Linked DNA regions of Planctomyces sp. SH-PL62. The protein of the gene in region 1 interacts with the protein of each later gene in a pairwise test. Links are inferred from orthologs where the notes say so. Each region holds a gene or a part of one and is shown in the gene's direction. Other genes may lie near its edges. The genes, in order: ileS and VT85_RS06440.

Region 1 (7,934 bases):
GGTTGAGCGAGGCCGTCGCCCGCTCGGCGGCGACCGGCCAGGTGGTCCAGCTGGTCTGAGCCGAGCCCCCTCGGCGATCCCCCGAACGTCGCCGTCCCCCTCGGCCGGGGAGGGACGCGGCGGTTCTCGGCGAAACAATTCGAAGTCGCCGCCGTTTCCTCGGACGACTCCCTTCAAGGCGTCCACGAGGTCCTGCCGAACAATCGGAGAGAACGCTCCGGTGCGGCGGCCTCGGCCACTCGGCCGATCCCCGGGCGAGGACCGCCCGGGAGCCGCGAACGGTCGGCCGCCCAGCCGTTCAGCCAAGCCAAAGCCCCATGACGACCCGATGACCAGCGTGAAGACTCGACCCCGAATTTCATCCCCTAATCGAACTGCGGAACGGGATGACGCCCCGAGACTTCGCGTCTCGCAGACGCAACCCTTCCTGGCATCCCCTGGCCCGAGGACCGGATCCATGCTCGACCTTGCGACGACGTCCCTGATTCTGGAGCCTCTCGCCTCCCCGGACGATATCCGGGAAGGCTGGAACGCCCGAACCTCCTTCCTGGACGCCCGCCACCCCGGCGAGGAGGAGGAGTTCGACGAAACCTTCGACGACGAGGAAGACGACGAGGAGGAGTTCGACGAACTCGACGATGAGGAAGACATCGACGAGGACTTCGACGACGACGAGGAAGACATCGACGAAGAGCTCGACGACGAGATCGAGGACATCGACGTCGACGAGGATGAAGACGACTTCGACGACGATGACGACGACGAGTTCGACGACATCGACGAGGAAGACGAAGAAGACATCGACTGAGCCCCGACGGACCCCGCCGGGGACCCGACGAGCAATCCCGGAAGAGGCAGGCCCCACGGCCTGCCTCTTCTCCGTTTACGCGGGCGTGCGCGGGGGATTTCCGGGAGGAGAAGCGAGAATGCACCTTGCCGCACGTCATGACTTCGGGATATTCTAAGAGAGATCGCCGTATCGGCCACCCTCCCTCGGCGCTTCGCCGGGCGATGGGACGATGTCGGTGGCAGGTACGAAGGGAGACGAAGCGATGGGTGGATCGAACGACTGGATGGGGGATTCCACCGGAGATCGGCCGACTCCTGAGACCTCGACGCGAAGGGTGCGCGAGCAATCCCAGCGCGATTTTGAAATCGAGTTCCTCGGCGGCATCCTGGAACGCGACCCGTACCTCGTCGAAGTCCTCCGCGTGCACGCCAACAACCTCGCGGCCAAGGGGTTGTACACTCGCGCGTTGCAGCTCGACCGCAGGCTCGTCCGGCTCCTCCCCGAAGATGCAATCGCCTGGTACAACCTGGCGTGCAGCTACGCGATGATGGGCATGATCGATCCCGCCTTCGCTGGCCTGCAACGGTCCCTGGAGCTGGGCTACCAGTGCCAGGAGCGGCTGCGGCACGACCCCGACCTGAAGACGCTCCGCCGCGATCCTCGCTTCCAGCGGTTGATCCGCCGCTTCGAGTTCATCCTCTGATCGGCCCCGCCGCCGATTCGTTCCGGAACGCCCCGGCCGCGCCGGCCCAAACCCGCTGAAGAGGGCGGGCGCCGCCCACCGATCCCCGGACGGTGAGCGGCGCCCGCCTTTTTTTTTTGCCCTCGTCCCTCGACACGAGCCACGGGAAGTTCGATGACCCATCACGATTGGGAGCACGTCCAGGAGGCCGCGAAGGCCGTCCGGGCGTCCTGGCAAGGAAGCCCGCGAATCGGCCTGGTGCTGGGCACCGGCCTGGGAGCCCTGGCCCGCGAGATCGAGTCGCCGGTCGCGATCCCATACCCCAAGATCCCCCACTTCCCGCGCTCCACGGTCGAGGGCCACGCCGGCCAGCTCGTCTGCGGGACCCTCGCCGGCCATCCCGTGATGGCGATGGAAGGGCGGTTCCACCTGTACGAGGGCTACTCCGCCGCCCAGGTGACGTTCCCGATCCGCGTGATGAAGGAGATGGGCTGCGAGTTGCTCGTGGTCTCCAACGCCTGCGGCGGCCTGAACCCCCAGTTCCGCAAGGGGGACCTCATGGTCATCGAAGACCACATCAACCTGCTGGGCCTCAACCCACTCATCGGCCCCAACGACGACCGCCTCGGCCCCCGCTTCCCGGATATGAGCGGGCCCTACGACGAGGGGCTGCAGGATCTGGCCCTCCGCGTGGCCCTTGAAGCGAACGTCGTCGCCCATCGGGGCGTCTACGTGGCGGTGACGGGCCCGAACCTGGAGACCCGGGCCGAGTACCGATTCCTCCGCGCCATCGGGGCCGACGTCGTCGGCATGTCCACGATCCCCGAGGTCCTGGTCGCCGTCCACGCCGGGATCAAGGTCCTGGGCTTCTCGATCGTCACCGACATGTGCCTGCCCGACGCGCTGGAGCCGGCGCGGATCGAGGACATCATCGCCGTCGCCAACCAGGCCGAAGCCAAGCTCCGCACCATCGTCCGGGGCGTCCTCGAACGCTGGCCGGGCTGAGCCGGAACGAGGCCAAGAGTCGAGCCCCCTCGCACCGATCCAGGGATCCCGAAGCGTCATGTCCACGAACGCCAAGCCGTATAAAGAGACCTTGAACCTGCCCGCCACCGGGTTCGAGATGAAGGCCAACCTGCCCGCCCGCGAGCCGAAGATGCAGGAGAGCTGGCGCGAGCAGGACCTCTACGGCCAGCTCCGCCGCGCCCGCAAGGAGGCCCCCCGCCGCGTGCTCCACGACGGCCCGCCGTACGCCAACGGCGACATCCACATGGGGACGGCCCTCAACAAGATGCTCAAGGACTTCGTCGTCCGCTCGCTCTCGATGCGCGGCTTCGACAGCCCTTACGTCCCCGGCTGGGACACCCACGGCCTGCCGATCGAGCACAAGGTCATGAAGGACCTGGGCTCGAAGGCCGCGTCCCTCAGCCGCGCCGAGATCCGCGAGCTCTGCCGCGTCGAGGCCATGAAGTGGGTCGACGTCCAGCGCGCGCAGTTCCGCCGCCTGGGAGTGCTCGGCGACTGGGACGATCCCTACCTGACCCTCGACCACCGCTACGAGGCCGGGATCGTCGACGTCCTGGCCGACCTCCTCGACGGCGGCTACGTCTTCCGCCAGCTCAAGCCGATCCACTGGTGCACCTCCGACCAGACCGCGCTGGCCGAGGCCGAGCTGGAGTACCGCGACTCGACCTCGCCCAGCATCTACGTCAACTTCCCGATGGTCGCCGGCGTCCCCGACGCCTGGCTCCAGGCCGACGGCTCGAAGGCCGAGGACTGGCGGGCGATGATCTGGACGACGACCCCCTGGACCCTCCCGGCCAACGTCGCCATCGCCGTCCACCCCGACCTGACCTACGCCGGCGTCCGCTACACCGACCCCGAGTCCGGCCGGACCGTCCGCACGATCCTGGGGGCGGACCTCGTCGCCAGGGTCATGGAGCTGAAGAGGGTCGCCGACTTCGTCGAGGTCGGCCGCTGCAAGGGTCGCGAGCTGGAGCACGCGGAGTACCGCCACCCGTTCGTGCAGCGGGTCTCGCCGATCGTGCTGGCGACCTACGTCAGCGTCGACGACGGCACCGGGCTGGTCCACACCGCCCCCGGCCACGGCGGCGAGGACTACCTGACCGGGCGCGCCTATCAACTCCCGGTCCTGAGCCCGGTCGACCCGGCGGGCAAGTTCACCGACGAGGCCCCCGAATGGCTCGTCGGCCTCCACGTCCTGGCGGGCAATCCCAAGGTCGTCGCTCATCTCAAGGAGTCGGGCGACCTCTACGTCGAGACGCCGCTGACGCACAGCTACCCCCATTGCTGGCGCTGCAAGAAGCCGGTCATCTTCCGGGCGACCGAGCAGTGGTTCGTCGGCGTGGACCGCAACGACCTTCGCGGGCGGACGTTGGAGGAGATCAAGAACGTCAAGTGGTATCCCGAGTGGGGCCAGTCGCGGATCGAGGCGATGGTGTCGCTCCGGCCGGACTGGTGCATCAGCCGCCAGCGGTCGTGGGGCGTGCCGATCCCGGCCCTGGGCTGCACCGCCTGCAACGCCCAGCTCCTCACCGCCGAGACCGCCCGCCATTTCCGCGACCTCTTCCGCAAGGAAGGGGCCGACGCCTGGTTCGGCAAGCCCGTCGAGGAGATCCTCCCCCCCGGCGCGAAGTGCCCCCAATGCGGCGGGACCAGCTTCCGCAAGGAAGGGGACATCCTGGACGTCTGGTTCGAATCCGGATCCAGCCACCGGGCCGTGCTGGCCGGGGGCGGGGGCTTCGAACTGGGCTTCCCCGCGCACATGTACCTGGAGGGCTCCGACCAGCATCGCGGCTGGTTCCAGTCGTCGATCCTGACGGCGGTCGGGACCACGGGGAAGGCCCCGTTCGAGAGCATCCTGACCCACGGGTTCGTCGTCGACGACAAGGGCCGGAAGATGGCCAAGTCCGAGGGCAACGCCATCCCCGCCGTCAAGGCGACCGAGCAGCACGGCGCCGACGTCCTCCGGCTCATGGTCTCCAGCATGGACTACGCCGACGACATCCGGATCAGCGAACGCTCGATCAAGGAAGCGTCCGAGGCGTATCGCAAGATCCGCAACACGTTCCGCTACCTCCTGGGGAACCTGGAGGACTACGCCGGGTTCGACCCGACGACCGTCGACCTGGCGACCCTCCACGAGATCGACCACTGGGCCCTCGGCCAGCTCAACCAGGTGATCCGCGACGCCCTCGCCGCCTATGAGCGGTTCGAGTTCTACCGGGTCTATTCGCGGATCTACCAGTTCTTCTCGGTGGAGCTGTCGAGCTTCTACCTCGACGTGCTGAAGGACCGGCTCTACGCCGAGGAGCCCCTGGGCCCCGACCGCCGCGCCGCGCAGTTCGTCCTGTCCAAGCTGCACGACGTCCTGACCCGGCTGCTGGCGCCGATCCTCCCGCACACGGCCGAGGAATCCTGGGGCTACCTGCCGCACGGCCAGGGCTTCCCGGCGAGCGTCCACCTGGCGACGTTCCCCGAGCCCGACCCCCGCTGGGACGACCACGAGCGCGACGCGCGCTGGGACGTCCTCAGCGAGGCCCGCGACGCCATCCTCCGGGCGCTCGAAGGGCTTCGCAAGGACAAGACGATCGGCAGCGCCCAGGAGGCGTCCGTGGTGATCACGGTCCCGACGGCCGACCTGCCGCTCCTCCAGGCCGACCGCGACCTGCTGGCGACCATCTGCCTGGTCTCGGAAGTCGAGGTCCGCGAGGCGGAAGGGGCCCCGGCGGCCGGCGCCGATCGGTTCGCGGTGTCGGCCTCGCGCTCGTCGTACGGCAAGTGCGAGCGTTGCTGGAACTACCGGCCGAGCGTCGGCCGGGCCGCCGAACACCCGACGCTCTGCGAGCGCTGCGTCCGCGTCGTGACGGCCCAGGCCGAGAAGGGCCCGGCCCGATGACCTCGACGCCGAGCGGCCCCCCGCGCCGGCCGATCTCGCCGATCCGGCTGGGGGTCTGCGTCTCCGGGGGCGGCACCACGCTCCAGAACCTGCTCGACCGGATCGAAGCCGGGACGCTCGACGCCCGGGTCGTCCAGGTCGTCGCCAGCCGCGGCGGGATCGCCGCGATCGCCAGGGCCGAGAAGGTCGGGCTCCCCGTCGCCGTCGCCGACTCGGCCAGGCAACGGACCGACCTCGAAGCCTTCAGCGCGTCGGTCTTCGATCCGATCCGGGAGAGCGGGGCGGACCTCGTCCTGCTCGCCGGATTCCTCGCCCTGGTCAAGATCCCCGACGACTTCAAGGGGAGGGTCGTCAACATCCACCCCGGCCTGATCCCGTCGTTCTGCGGCAAGGGCTACTATGGCGATCGCGTCCACCAGGCCGCTCTCGACTACGGCGTGAAGATCAGCGGCTGCACCGTCCACTTCGCCAGCGACGAGTACGACGAAGGCCCGATCATCCTCCAGAAGACCGTCCCCGTGCTGGAAGGCGACGACGCCCGCGCCCTGGCCGCCCGCGTCTTCGAGGCCGAACGCGAGGCCCTCCCCGAAGCCGTCGCCCTCTATGCCTCCGGCCGCCTTCGCATCGAAGGCCGTCGGGTGCGGATCGTCTCGCCGGGAGACGAGCCGGACGTCTGATCTCGTCTCCTCCCTCCCCGATCCTCTTGGCTCACCGGACGTCCGGGATGCCGGGATGATCCGCCGGGCGGGGACCGGGCGCGGGCCAGTGGAACGTGCGCTCGTCCTCGCGGATCGAGACGTCGTTGATGCTGGCCTCGCGACGGCGCATCAGGCCCTTCTCGTCGAACTCCCACAGCTCGTTGCCGTAGCTGCGATACCAGCGGCCCGAATCGTCGCGCCACTCGTAGCGGAATCGGACGGCGATGTGGGCGTCGGTGAAGGCCCACAAGGCCTTGACCAGCCGGTAGTCAAGCTCCTTCGCCCACTTGCGGGCGAGGAAGGCCCGGATCTCGTCGCGACCGACGAGGAATTCCGAGCGGTTGCGCCACGCGGAGTCCTCGGTGTAGGCGAGGGCCACGCGGTCGGGATCGCGCGAGTTCCAGGCGTCCTCGGCCGCCCGGACTTTCCGAGCGGCCGACTCCGCCGTGAAGGGGGGCGCGTTCGCCGAAGGGCCCTGGGACGCGGCCGGCGTTTGCGAGTTCATCGGACTCTCCTGCGAGCGTAAAAGGCGAAGGGCTTACTCCGAGAACGCCTCCAGCTCCGCGCAGGAGGAGAAGGCCTGATCGGGGGCGTCGCCCGAGGCGGGGACGCCGACGACGCGAACGCCTCGCGCGGCGACGGGCTCCTTGAGCTTCAGTTCGAACGGCTGGCCGGGCTTGAGGTCGGCGGCCTGGGTCGCGGTCGCGGCGGGGTAGTCGGCCAGCTCGCCGATGGTCTCCCAGGGGCCCTCGGCGTCGCGTCGGATCTGCACGCGCGGCTTCCCCTTCGTCGCGTCGAACCAGCCGCCGTCGTGGAAGGTTCGGCCGTGCCGGAAGACGACGCGACGGACCGGGGTCGGCTCGGTGAGGGCGACGGCGTACCAATCTTCGCCGTCCTTCGGCTTGCGGGCGTCGAAGGTCACGACGTAGGTCTCCGGATCGCCGTCGTTGATCGAGCCGCCGACGTTCCCCTCGCGCGAGCGGGACTCCTCGGCGTAGGCGAGGATCGAGTCGCGCACGGCGAGCGGGACGCCCGGCGCGCGGAGCCAGACGCGATACGCGCCGCCGGTCGAGCCGGCGTCGGCGAACGGCACGAGGACGGCGGGGGACGGGGCGGCGTTGGGATCGCGGCCGACGACCGGCAGGCGGAACGCCAGGTCCTGGCCCGGGACCGCCTCGACCTTCTCGAAGGCCGTCAGGCCGACGGCCCTCGCGGGGGGGCCGCCGGGGTTTCGGGCCTCGTCGTACGCCAGGACGAACGGGCCCCAGGTCAGCGCCGCGCAGTCGGGGTTGGAAACGCCGCCGGGGACCGCCCTCGGCTCCAAATCGACGTTGACCTGGATCGTCGTGCCGTCGCGCCAATCATTGGACGAGAGCACGATCGAGCCGTCCGGCAGGACCTTCAACTCGGAGGACGAGCCCTTCGTCGAGACCCGAAGCGTGCGGCTCCAGGCCGGCTTCGGGATCACGATCGAGAGGGCGAACGGCCCGAAGGCGCGAAGCGTCATCGTCGAGGTCCCCGATCGCGGGAACTCGCTCGACTGGTCGATCACGACGTCGCGGCCGGCGACCGGGAACGTCGCCTCCGAGGTCTCCCGCGTCTCGACGATCACCGCGTCGCGGCCCTCCCACTCGGTCGTCAGGTAGGCCGCCTGCACGACCAGGGCCATGCCGCGAGGCCCGCTGGAGTGGCAGCAGGTGATATGGGCGTCGTACTGCTTCCGGCCTTCCAGGGCCGTGTAATAGCACCAGTCGTCGCCCGCCGGATGCTGAGCCGCGGCCAGGTGGTTGTACGCGGCCAGTTCGATCGCCTCGGCGTACTTCCGCTCGCCGGTGAACCGCAGCA
Region 2 (7,352 bases), 830 kb from region 1 along the record:
CTCGGCATCCTCGCAAGCGAAATCTATTTGAATTACAAGCATCTCGAGAGGATCCTCGAAATGTTGCGGTTATATTGATGTGGATGGGCCCATCCACGTCATCCTGCCGTCGATTTCAAGGAGTCGACGACTCAACGAAAGGGGGGCGACCCGGGGTCGCAACTCAGACATTCTGACTCACTCGGAATTTGGATCGAGGCGATGCCTGCTGGTGCGTCCTCGGTTCGTCGGCAAGCAGAGCGGCCTCGACGACCGGCGCTGGGATCCGCTGGGCTCTCCTCCCTGCGGGCGATTCCGTCGATGGGCCCCGCCCCAACTCCGGGAAGGCCAAAAAAAACGTCCCCCGGGCCTCACGGAATGAGGAGACCCGGGGGACGTTCGTGGTTTGTCTTTCAGGCTCGGCCTGGATCAATAACGGTCGCGGCCACCGCCACCGCCGCCGTAGCCGCCGCCACCGCCGTAGCCGCCGCCACCGCCGTAGCCGCCACGACCGCCGCCGCCGCCGCCGTAGCCGCCGCCGCCCGAGCGGGGCTCGCGAGGACGAGCCTCGTTGACGGTGAGCCGACGGCCGTCGGACTCATGATCGTGCAGGCCGTCGATGGCGGCCTGGGCCTCGGCGTCCGAGCTCATTTCCACGAAACCGAACCCTTTGCTGCGGCCGGTCTCGCGGTCCGAGATGACCTCGGCGCTCTCGACGGTGCCGTACTGCGAGAACAGCTGCTCGAGATCCGAGCTGTTGACGCGGTACGAAAGATTCCCGACGTACAGTTTCTTGCCCACCTTCAAACTCCTAGCGTGGCGACTCGACTCGACCCATCTACTCTCACTTTCCGGGTCCTGAAAGGGGCCGACTGTGCGGCCCAAGGCGGTGGAAAGGCGGAAGAGGCAGACGAGAAGCTCTGTTGGGATCTTCGGCACGCGCTCGTTCGGTTTCCAGCCAAGCCGGATTATAGAGATACGCCGGCCGTATTGGTAGTTCGAAACCGGCTTTGCGGTCGAATTCTGGAAATTCTCCCATTCTAACGACCGGAGCGAGCGGCGACCAGACCGCCATCTTTCATGCAAGCCGGAGATCCCCCCAAAAATTCGGAGGATTCCGCCCCCTTCGGCGCGGGATTTGGAGCGTGTTCCGGTGCTCGGAGCACGAACACCGAGAATCCCTAACGCGAAGGAGGGCCCGACCATGCCGCAAGGCGACAAATCCAAGTATACCGACAAGCAGAAGCGCAAGGCGGAGCACATCGCCGAGGGATATGAGGCGCGCGGGGTCGATGAAAAGGAAGCGGAGAGCCGCGCCTGGGCGACCGTCAACAAGGAGTCGGGCGGGGGGAACAAGTCCGGGAGCGGGCGCGGCAAGCCCGACACCAAGGTCTCCAGCAAGAAGGGGGGCGAGGCGGGGGGGGCGGCCTCGGCGGCGCGACCGGCTTCGGCCCGCTCGGAGGCGGCCAAGAAGGCCGCGGCCACCCGGAAGCGTAACAAGGAGAAGAGCGCGGGCTGATCGGATCGGTCGCCGCTTCGGGTCACTTCCGGCGCGTGGGCGGGACGACGCCGACGCGCCGGATGCCGTAGACCGCGACGGGGATGTCGAACACCTCGGTCCGACCTTCGAGCCGCATCCCCAGCCGCCGAGCCACGCGGATCGACGGCTGGTTGTCGCCCTGGATCATGCTGATGACGTGATTCTCGCCCAAACGTTCGAAGGCGACGTCCAGCGACGCCCGGGCCGCCTCGGTGGCGAAGCCCTGGCCCCAGGAGGCTCGCCGGAGCATCCAGCCGACCTCCAGGCCCGGCCAGCCCTCGGGACGCCAGCAGCCGACCCGGCCGATCAACGCGCCGCCGGCCCGCTCCTCCACGGCCCAGATCCCGAAGCCCCGGAGGGTCCAGTGGCCGAGGATCGTGGCCATGTTGCGCCACGCCTCGGCGCGGTTCATCGGGCCGGAGCCCAGATACCTCATGACCTCGGGGTCGCTCGTCATCTCGGCGTAGGCGTCGAGGTCGGACTCGCGGAACTGGCGGAGCGTCAGCCGTTCGGTTTCCAGGCTCTCCATGGCATCGTCCAGCCGACCGGCGGTCGTGATTGCGAAATTGGGGGGGCGGGGCCGGGCCTCAGTCTAGCATGCGGCGGCGCGGGCCGAGAAGCCGGCCGGGACTTGAGCTTGAGGCCTCGCCGGGCTTTCGCCGATAGTGGCACGGGGGATTCCGCGCGCCGGGCGCGTCCGAGTCGGCCTCGATGCTGGTCCAGGGAAAGGGTTCAGGGTCATGTACCGGATTCGTCTTCGCCGCCTGCGTCCGCTGCGGCTTTCGCCGATCCTGTTCGCGGTCGCCGCCGCCGTCTTCGCGGGCGCGTCGACCGCGCCCGCCCGCGGGGAGGACGCGTGGGACGCCGTCTTCCTCGCCGGTAACAAGATCGGCTACATCCACACCTTCATCGAGAAGGTGAGCGAGAAGGGCCGGCCGCTCAACCGCGTGCGGGTCGACACCGTCCTGAGCTTCCGCCGGGGCGACGACGTGGTGGTCCAGAAGATGATGTACGGGACGATCGAGACCCCCGAGGGGGAGGTCCTCCGGCTCGACACCCGAACCCTGACCAGCGACAACGAAATCCGGGTCTTCGGCGACGCGGTCAACGGTCAGATGAAGCTGATCCTCGAAGGGACCAAGCAGCGTCAGGAGCAGGTGATCCCCTGGGGTCCCGAGGTCCGAGGCCCCTATGCGGCCGAACAGAGCATGGCGAAGAAGCCGATGACCGAAGGAGAGAGCCGGACCCTCAAGATGTACATCCCCGACCTGAACCGGGTGGTGGACATCGAGATGAAGGCCGGGCCGACGGCCGACGTGGAACTGGGCGACGGCCTGAAGCGACCGCTCCGCAAGATCGAGCAGCTCGCCACGCTCGACGGCAAGCCTCGTCCCGAGCTGAGCGCGGTCCTCTGGGTGGACGCCGGCGGCCAGGTGCTGAAGCAGGACGTCGACCTGCTGGGGGGGATGACGACCTACCGGACCACCGAGCAGGGCGCCAAGGCCCCCGGCGGCCGGATCAAGTACGACCAGATCCGCGGCACCATCGTCAAGTCGGAGCGCGAGATCCCCACCCCGTACCAGACCCAGTACATCAAATACCTGATCACCCACAAGGACGAGGACCCGGCCAAGATCATCCCCGCCGACCGTCGCCAGTCGATCCAGGCCACGGGCGACGGCAAGTCGGCGACGCTCATCATCCAGACGATGGGCCCCAACGACGGCGAGGCCGGGACCGCGGCCGTCGACCCCGAGTTCCTCCGCCCCAACGGGATGATCACCAGCGCCGACGCCCGCGTGAAGCGGCTGGCCGATCGGGCCGTGGCCGAAGCGGTGGCCCCCTGGGACCAGGCCGTCCGCATCAACCACTGGGTCTTCCAGAACATGCGGAGCAACTTCGAAACGACGTTCGCCCCGGCCAGCGAGGCCGCGCAGAACCTGACCGGCGACTGCACCGAGCACTCCGTGCTGGCCGCGGCGATGTCGCGGGCGAAGGGGATCCCGTCGCGGGTCGCCGTGGGCCTGATCTATGTCGACAGCAAGGAGCTGAAGGCGAAGGGGTTCGGCTTCCACATGTGGCACGAGGTCTACGTCAACAACCGCTGGGTCGCGCTCGACTCGTCGTTCGACCAGGCGCAGGTGGACGCCACGCACATCAAGCTCTCGGAGTCGAGCCTGGAAGGCGTTTCGCCGTTCGAGTCGTTCCTGCCCATCCTCCGGGTCCAGGGCAAGGTGACGATCGAGCCGCTGGAACTCCGTTGACGGTGCGTTGACCGCCCCCCGGCCCCGGCGGCACAATGGTCCGACGTGCGAGGCGAACCTTCCCGAACGCGACCCGCCGAGGCCGTCGCGTCGCGCCCCGGAGTCGAAACCATGTTCCCGATGAAGCGGCCGGCCGAGCTGGCCTTCCTGTTGTTCCTGGCCCCCCTGGCCGTCGGTTGCGCCGAGAAGTCGGCCTCGACCGAGGGGGGGGCGTCGCCGGCTTCGGCGTCATCTTCCGGCCGAATCGGCGCGGTCCTGCCGACGTTCAACCACCCGTTCTTCCTCGCCATGAAGGACGGGATGGAGGCGAAGGCCAGGGAGCTGGGGCTGGAGGTCGACGTCCGCGACGGCCAGGACGACGACGCCAAGCAGATCGCGCAGGTGGAGACGCTCCTTAACCTGGGCCTCAAGGCCGTGATCCTCTGCCCTCGCGACGAGGACGCGCTGACGCCGGCCGTCGAGGCGGCGAATCGCGTTTCGGTGCCGATCCTGGCGTTGAACCGCCGCATCAACGGCGGCGAGGTCGTCAGCTACGTCGGGGCCGACGACGCCGAGGGGGGCGTCCTCCAGGGTGAGGAGCTGGTGCGGCTGCTCGGCCCCAAGGGGGGCAAGATCGTCTACCTGGAAGGGACCGAGGGTTCGAGCCCCCAGCGCAAGCGGAACGCGGGCCTGATGGCCGTGCTCCAGAAGCACCCCGAGATCGAGGTCGCCGACAGTCGATTCGCCGGCTTCCAGGAGGACAAGGCCAAGAGCGTCATGACCGACCTGGTCCGTCGCTTCCAGCCGGGCGAGATCCGCGCCGTGGTGGCCCAGTCCGACGAGATGGCCCTGCCCGCCGCCGAGGTTGCCCAGGCCGAAGGCTGGAAAGACGTGATGGTCCTCGGCTTCGACGGCAGCCAGGCCGCGTTCGACGCCGTCCGCGACGGCCGCCTCGCCTGCACCATCCTCCAGGACCCTCGCGAACAAGGGGCGAAGGCCGTGGAGGTCATGGCGGCCAAACTCAAGGGCGAGACCGTCGACCAGGAAGTCGTCACCCCCCTCCGCCTCATCAACAAGGCGAACGTCGACCAGCACAAGCCGGCGTATTGATCGAGGGCGGCGACGTCCTCGGAACCTCGCCCCCCCGGGGGGCGAGGACGAGGATCACGCCTGCGGCCAGGTCCCGGAGAAGACCTCGGTGGCGGGGCCGGTCATGAAGACCGAGGCGTCGCGGTCGGGCCATTCGAGTTCCAGGTCGCCGCCCGGGAGATGGGCGAGGATGCGGCCGCCGGTGCGACCCGTCAGGACGCCGGCGACGCAGACGGCGCAGGCACCGGTGCCGCAGGCCAGGGTCACGCCGGAGCCGCGCTCCCAGGTGCGCATGCGGACCTCGCTCGGGGAGACGACCTCGACGACGTGGACGTTCACGCGCTTCGGGAACGCGGGATGGCGCTCGATCAACGGGCCCAAAGCCTCCAGCGGGAAGGCCGCGACGTCGTCCACGAACAGGACGGCGTGGGGGTTGCCCATCGAGACGGCGGTGAGGAGGAAGTCCTTGCCGCCGATCTCCAACGGCACGTCGATCACGGGATCGCCCGGCAGGTTCGTCGGGATCTCCTCGGCGCGGAGGATCGGGGCTCCCATGTCGACGCGCACGAGCCGGGCCTCGCCGGCCTCGACGGTCAGGTCCAGGGTCAGGACGCCCCGACCGGTCTCCACGGTGACGCGAGGGCGGGCCGCGATGCCGTGGTCGTGGATGAACTTGGCGACGCAACGTACGCCGTTGCCGCACATCTCGCCCTCGGAGCCGTCGCTGTTGAACATCCGCATCCGGGCGTCGGCCCGATCGCTCGGCATGATGAGGATCAGGCCGTCCGAGCCGATGGCGAAATGGCGGTCGCTGACCGCGCGGGCCAGCTCGCCGGGATCGGCCGGGGCGGGCTGAGAGAACGTCTCGACGTAGACGTAGTCGTTGCCCAGGCCGTGCATCTTCGTAAATTTCATGGGTAGGTGGGTGAGATCCGGGAGTGGTCCGCCCGGACCGACTGCGATCCGTTGGCCGACGGGGCGGGCGCGACGGTACTATTGTAGGCTCGACCCCAAGTCCGCTTCCAGGCCCGTCGCCCGGCGACGGGGAACTGCGAGGATCCTGATGAGCAGCGTCGCGCCGAGTACGTCCTACGACCTGAGGTTCCAGCTCCTGAACGTGCCGGTGCGCGTCCACCCGCTGTTCTGGCTGGTCACGGCGGTGCTCGGCTGGAACGACGGCGATCTGGGGAAGGTCGCGCTCTGGATCGGCTGCGTGTTCGTCTCGATCCTGGTCCACGAGTTCGGCCACGCCCTGATGGGCCGACGGTTCGGCGGCTCGCCGTCGATCGTGCTCTACAGCCTGGGGGGGCTCTGCTACTCCGGGTCCGAACGCACCCCGGGGCAGCGGCTGGCGGTGATCCTGGGAGGCCCGGCGGCCGGCCTGCTCCTGTTCCTCCTGACCCTGATCGTCGCGAGCCTGGCCCTGGGGATGACGCCGGGCGAGCACCTGGCCTTCATGAAGATGGTGGTGGGCCTGACTCCCGACCCGGGGAGCGTGATGGGCGGGGTCCAGAAGCTCCAGAACTCGACGAACGCGGAACTCTATTTCAACCTGCTCCAGATCAACTTGTACTGGACGCTCGTGAACCTGCTCCCCATCTGGCCGCTCGACGGCGGCCAGGCCTCGCAGATCGTCATGTCGCAGGTCGACCGACGCCACGGCGTGCGCCGGAGCCACATCCTGTCGCTGCTGACGGCCGGCGTGCTCGCCTTGCTCCTGGGTGTGCGGACCGGGAATTTGTTCCTCGCCGTCTTCATGGGCTATTTCGCGTTCCTGAATTTCCAGGTCCTCCAATCGATGCACGACTCGCAGGCTTTCGGGTCTCGCGACGACGACTGGTGGCGGCAGTGAACGTTTGTCCGAGACGGTGTCTCGGCCCGTACGGGGCTGGTCGTCGTAGGTGACGCCAGGTTGAGAATTTACGTCGGAACCCTGGAGGGCGTCGGGTGCCCTCTTCCCTTTCCGAAGGCGATGGACCACAATTCACGGGTCCGTCCCCGCCGATCGAGCCGAGGGCGAGGCCGCGGTGCATCCTTTGAGAGCGAGAGCAGAACAGGAATCCATGGGCGCACGCACGAAAAAGCCGTCGTCACGGAAGCGTCCGGCGGCCCGGGAAGAGGGGACGGATCGCGAAGGTCCGGACGGGGTGCATGAGGAGTCGGCCGCCGCGGGCGCGGCTCCGGAACGTTCCAATCGATTGCCTCTCTTGCCGTTGCGTTCGGACCTGGTGTTCCCGCAGACGGTGGTGCCCCTGGTGGTGAACCGCCCCAGCGGGATCCGACTGGTCGACGAGGTGATGGTCGGCGAGCGGCTGGTCGGGCTGGCCAGCCAGCTCCATCCCGAGATCGACGATCCCGGGATGAACGACCTTTTCCCGACGATCTGCGTGGGCACCGTCCTGAAGATGCTCAAGTTTCCGGACGGTTCCACCCGGATCGTCTGCCAGGGGCAGACGCGCGCCCGCCTGGTGAACGTCGTGCAGACCGAGCCGTACCTGATC

What was found.
Region 2: the proteins of ileS (region 1) and VT85_RS06440 interact in binary tests that used the Escherichia coli proteins (3 or more experiments, as listed by UniProt). The link is inferred for Planctomyces sp. SH-PL62 from one-to-one orthologs.

The regions. Positions count from the first base shown.
Region 1 is NZ_CP011273.1:827,827-835,760, forward strand. What follows is about bases 2,201-5,591. They hold ileS (isoleucine--tRNA ligase), read left to right. Parts: upstream 2,201-2,535; coding sequence 2,536-5,391; downstream 5,392-5,591. Other genes in these bases: VT85_RS03240 (purine-nucleoside phosphorylase), read left to right, coding at 2,201-2,477; purN (phosphoribosylglycinamide formyltransferase), read left to right, coding at 5,388-5,591. Outside these bases: VT85_RS03225 (Gfo/Idh/MocA family protein), read left to right, coding at 1-59; VT85_RS27330 (hypothetical protein), read left to right, coding at 458-808; VT85_RS03235 (TPR end-of-group domain-containing protein), read left to right, coding at 1,053-1,493; more of VT85_RS03240, read left to right, coding at 1,647-2,200; more of purN, read left to right, coding at 5,592-6,068; VT85_RS03255 (DUF1348 family protein), read right to left, coding at 6,100-6,594; VT85_RS03260 (beta-L-arabinofuranosidase domain-containing protein), read right to left, coding at 6,628-7,934. UniProt on the Escherichia coli protein: Catalyzes the attachment of isoleucine to tRNA(Ile). As IleRS can inadvertently accommodate and process structurally similar amino acids such as valine, to avoid such errors it has two additional distinct tRNA(Ile)-dependent editing activities.
Region 2 is NZ_CP011273.1:1,659,784-1,667,135, reverse strand. The notes cover bases 3,075-5,883. They hold VT85_RS06440 (sugar ABC transporter substrate-binding protein), read left to right. Parts: upstream 3,075-3,894; coding sequence 3,895-4,872; downstream 4,873-5,883. Other genes in these bases: dapF (diaminopimelate epimerase), read right to left, coding at 4,927-5,766; VT85_RS06445 (transglutaminase-like domain-containing protein), read left to right, coding at 3,075-3,783. In the rest of the region: VT85_RS06465 (hypothetical protein), read left to right, coding at 1-78; VT85_RS28980 (RNA recognition motif domain-containing protein), read right to left, coding at 409-780; VT85_RS06455 (plasmid stabilization protein), read left to right, coding at 1,184-1,498; VT85_RS06450 (GNAT family N-acetyltransferase), read right to left, coding at 1,521-2,048; more of VT85_RS06445, read left to right, coding at 2,260-3,074; VT85_RS06430 (site-2 protease family protein), read left to right, coding at 5,915-6,703; lon (endopeptidase La), read left to right, coding at 6,915-7,352. UniProt on the Escherichia coli protein: Part of the ABC transporter complex RbsABC involved in ribose import. Binds ribose. Also serves as the primary chemoreceptor for chemotaxis.